2 regions of the Rahnella sp. WP5 genome follow, and region 1 is predicted to be linked to the other one. Evidence: predicted binding sites of a transcription regulator. Region 1 holds the regulator's gene; the other holds the start of a gene.
What was found. Region 1 encodes sigma-54, which starts transcription at its own class of promoters, with help from an activator protein. Its sites were predicted from a motif close to GTTGGCACANNTTTCGCTNT; they were not measured.
Positions count from the first base shown of each region.

Region 2: a site for sigma-54 is predicted at 1,332-1,351, ahead of EX31_RS15625 (branched-chain amino acid ABC transporter substrate-binding protein). Genes of this name have one in related genera too.

Region 1 is NZ_JQJR01000012.1:147,908-150,112, forward strand. It holds gene ptsN (PTS IIA-like nitrogen regulatory protein PtsN) at 1-45, opposite strand, end outside; gene hpf (ribosome hibernation promoting factor) at 144-431, opposite strand; gene rpoN (RNA polymerase factor sigma-54) at 455-1,888, opposite strand; gene lptB (LPS export ABC transporter ATP-binding protein) at 1,990-2,205, opposite strand, start outside.
Region 2 is NZ_JQJR01000019.1:22,124-24,328, forward strand. It holds gene EX31_RS15625 (branched-chain amino acid ABC transporter substrate-binding protein) at 37-1,161, opposite strand; gene EX31_RS15630 (YgdI/YgdR family lipoprotein) at 1,577-1,792, shown strand; gene EX31_RS15635 (methyl-accepting chemotaxis protein) at 1,919-2,205, opposite strand, start outside.

The DNA of each region.
Region 1 (2,205 bases):
CGACGTTAATTGCATTGCAGTATCGTTAATCATGTCATCTTTCACTTTTGCGCTGTTTCACCCTTAAAGCTATATCGGCTCGTTTCCCGAAGGTCACAAGCCGATGCCCGAAGGTTTGTAGCACAGGGTTGGCTACATGAATGTCAGTGCTGTTTCAGTTTGTCTTTATGTTTATTCAACTGTCGGGCCAGTTTATCAACCAGTCCGTCAATCGCTGCGTACATATCCTGATGTTCCGAGGTGGCATGTAATTCGCCTCCGTTCACATGCAAAGTGGCTTCCGCTACTTTCTGCACCTTTTCCACGCTCAACACCACATACACCTGATTAATCCTGTCGAAATACTGCTCAAGCTTAGCCAGCTTCGACGTGATGAACTCTCTCAGGGGATCCGTGATCTCAATGTGATGTCCGGTAATGTTGAGCTGCATAATGTCTTCCTTCTCTGTTGAGGTCAAACTAACTGTTTACGTTGGTTTGAGGGCGGGATGGACAAAGACTCTCGGTATTTAGCGACAGTCCGACGCGCAACCATAATTCCCTGATCGGAAAGCAGGGTTGCTAACTTACTGTCACTGAGCGGTTTTACAGGATTCTCCGCTGCGATTAATTTCTTCACCAGCGCCCGGATCGCGGTTGACGATGCCTCGCCACCGCTGTCTGTACTGACATGGCTGGAGAAGAAATACTTCAGTTCGAAAATGCCACGCGGGCTGTGCAGGAACTTCTGCGTCGTCACACGTGAAATCGTCGATTCGTGCATTTCCACGGCACTGGCAATATCTGCCAGCACCATAGGTTTCATAAATTCTTCACCCAGTTCAAAGAACGCCTGCTGCTGCTCAACGATGCAGCGCGTCACTTTCAACAGCGTGTCGTTACGGCTTTCCAGGCTTTTGATTAACCACTTGGCTTCCTGCAGATTGCTGCGGATAAATTGCCCGTCGCTGTCGCTGCGTGCGGAATTCCCCATCGCGGCGTACTGCTGGTTAATCTTCAGACGCGGAATGCTGTCGGAATTGAGTTCTACCGCCCAGACACCTGACACTTTACGCACCAGCACATCCGGGATCACGTATTCGGATTCGCCGGTGTTGATAGACTGGCCCGGACGCGGATCAAGAGACTGGATCAGGAGCATCGCTCCTTTCAGTGTATCTTCTTTTAACCGGGTTGATCGCATAAGTGCGCGGAAATCATGGTTCGCCAGCAAATCGAGATGTTCGCTGATGATAAGACGGGCTTCAGTGATGAAAGGCGTGTCAGTCGCATATTGAGAAAGCTGGATCAGCAGGCAGTCGCGCAGGTCACGGGCGGCGACACCCACCGGATCAAAACGCTGAACGCGCTTAAGTACGGCTTCGACTTCGTCCATGGTGACATTTTCATCACCGACGCTTTCGAGAATGTCGTCAAGGGAGACGGTCAGGTAACCGGTGTCATCCACTGCATCGACGATTGACGTGGCAATCGCGGCATCGGTATCAGAGAACGGTGTCAGCTCGACCTGCCACATCAGGTAATCCTGAAGTGTCTGCGTGGTTTCGCCCTGGTAAATCGGTAGCTCATCGTCGCTGTAATCATTGCCGGTGCCTGACGGCGTGCCTGCGGTGTAAATCTCATCCCAGGTGGCGTCCAGCGGCAACTCTTCCGGCATGTCTTTCTGCTCGAGTGCCTCGCGGGTGTCTAACCCTTCGCTGTCGGTGGTTTCTACCGAGTCGATTTCTTCATGAAGGTCGGTTTGTTCCAACAGAGGGTTGCTCTCCAGCGCGAGTTGGATCTCCTGCTGGAGCTCAAGCGTGGATAGTTGCAACAAGCGGATGGCCTGTTGTAACTGAGGAGTCATTGCCAGTTGTTGGCTGAGTCTGAGTTGCAAACCTTGCTTCATATCTTGGCTTAATTCCGTTGATGAGTGAAAACGGCAACACTTCTGTCAGAGACGGCCCGTTTCAGTGTAGGTTGAAACAGGCACGGTTCCGGCGGCACAGATCACAGACGGAATTCTTCACCAAGATAAACACGTTTAACTTGTTCATCAGCAAGAATGTCGGCTGGCGTGCCGTGGGCGATCAATTTCCCCTGACTGACGATATACGCGCGTTCACAAACGTCGAGTGTTTCGCGAACGTTATGGTCAGTGATCAGTACGCCGAGGCCGCTGTCACGTAAATGCTCAATGATTTTTTTGATGTCGATAACGGAAAT
Region 2 (2,205 bases), on a different contig from region 1:
GCACTGCCCGGGTTCAAAATGGCAAATAAGAGTGCTTTATTCCTTAACTTCCTGATATTTGCCTTTGTCATCCCATTTATAAACCACGTAATCAGAGACTTTCAGGTCGCCTTTACTGTCCCAGGCTTTTTTGCCCATGACGGTATCGACGCTGTTGGCTTTAAGCCAGGCGCTGGCTTTGGCGGAATCGCTGCCGCCGGTGGCTTTGAATGCCGCGGCAATAGCCTGAACGGAGGCATAGGAGTAAAGGGTGTAGCCTTCCGGCTCGAACTTGCTGGCGCGGAATTTATCGATAACGACTTTGCCTTCCGGGATCAGACGCGGGTCTTTGCCGAAGGTCATCAGAATCCCGTTGGTATATTGCGGGCCGCCTGCGGCGGTGACCATTTCTTCGTTGACGATACAGTCGCCGGAGAAGAACGTGGCCTGCACGCCCTGCTCACGCATCTGGCGTACCAGCGGACCGGCTTCAGGATGGCAACCGCCGAAGAACACCACATCCGGTTTCTGCGCACTGATTTTGGTGACCAGCGCGTTGAAATCTTTTTCGCCGCGCGATAACCCTTCATACATCACTTCTTTCACGCCACGCTTGTTGAGCGCCGCTTTGGTGGCATCCGCCAGCCCCTGCCCGTAGGTGTCTTTGTCGTGGATAATGACCACTTTTTTGGCTTTCAGCTTGTCGATGATGTAATCACTGGCAACCTGCCCCTGCTGGTCGTCACGTCCGCACATGCGGAACATGTCGTTCATGCCACGTTCGGTGATTTGCGGGTTAGTGGATCCCGGCGTGATGGCGATAATTCCGGCATCGTTGTACACCTCAGATGCGGGCATGGTAGAAGATGAACAAAAATGCCCGACCACCGCCTGCACTTTATCCTGATCAACAAGACGGTTAGCGACCGCAACGGCCTGTTTCGGTTCGCAGGCATCATCGCCCTGCACCAGTTTGATTTTCTCGCCGTTGATTCCGCCAGCGGCATTAATGTCTTCAGCGGCCTGTGTGGCACCATGCCAGTACTGATCGCCATAGGTGGCATTCGGGCCGGTGAACGGGCCAGCAACGCCAATCACGATATCCGCACGCGCGGTAAACGCAGTGACCAGACAGCCTGCCAGCAATAAAGAAAGAGGACTTTTAATAAATTTCATCGACATCATCATGATCCTTAGGACAGAGTTTATGCAAAACGGGTTATGGAAAACGCATGTAGCAAAAACACCAACACGAAGTCGTAATCAGAAAATCTGAAATTTAACGCTTAAGCCTTAAGACTGAGGGTTTCCCGCTTATCTCCGGGGGTGAAAACATCAAAGGTAAAAAAACATAAGCAAAATATCTGCCATTGTTACTCAACCTCTGAGAATGTGACGGGTTATGTGAGTATAGATAGCGACGGGAGAGCGTTACGGGCAACTGACAGAAACAACGACGGGATCACATCGCACCGTGCTGGTGCACAAGCACGGTTTTGCACGCACGCTTACGCCTGGTGACATTTTTATTCTTTGCTTCTTGCGGCGGGTTGTTTTGTAATATGGGCAGATGATTGCAACGGGAAACTACTGAACAATGAAGAAATTATCCTGCCTGACGGCTGTGGTTCTGGCTCTGTCGTTAACTGGCTGCGCCAGCGATTATGTGATTAACACCAAATCCGGTGACCAGTTTTTCGCCCACGGCGAACCGGATCGTGACCGCAATACCGGCATGACCAGCTACACCGACATGAATGGCGATTATCATCTGATGAACACCAATGATATTGCGGGCATTGTGAAGAAGTAGGGTTACGGATGGGAATTGCATTTATCTCAAAACCTGGCCGACGACACGCATGGTCGGCTTAACAAAACAGTCATGCTATGTGGTGCACAAACGGCACGCAATATCACGACTGTTTTGAAAATCAGATTACTCAGTAATAAAACGTGAAACAGACGCAGCAAGATTTTGTGCCTGATCTCGCAGCGCATTGGCGGCAGCAGAAGACTCTTCCACCAGGGCCGCATTTTGTTGAGTCACGCTGTCCATTTCCACTATTGCCTGCCCTACCTGAGATATTCCCCTGTTCTGTTCATCCGATGCCTGAGTAATTTCATTCAGTATTTCGGTAACATTAGCCACTTTGGTCACTATGTCATGCATGGTAGTCCCCGCCTGTTCTACCAGATCTGACCCTGCATTAATTCGCTCTACCG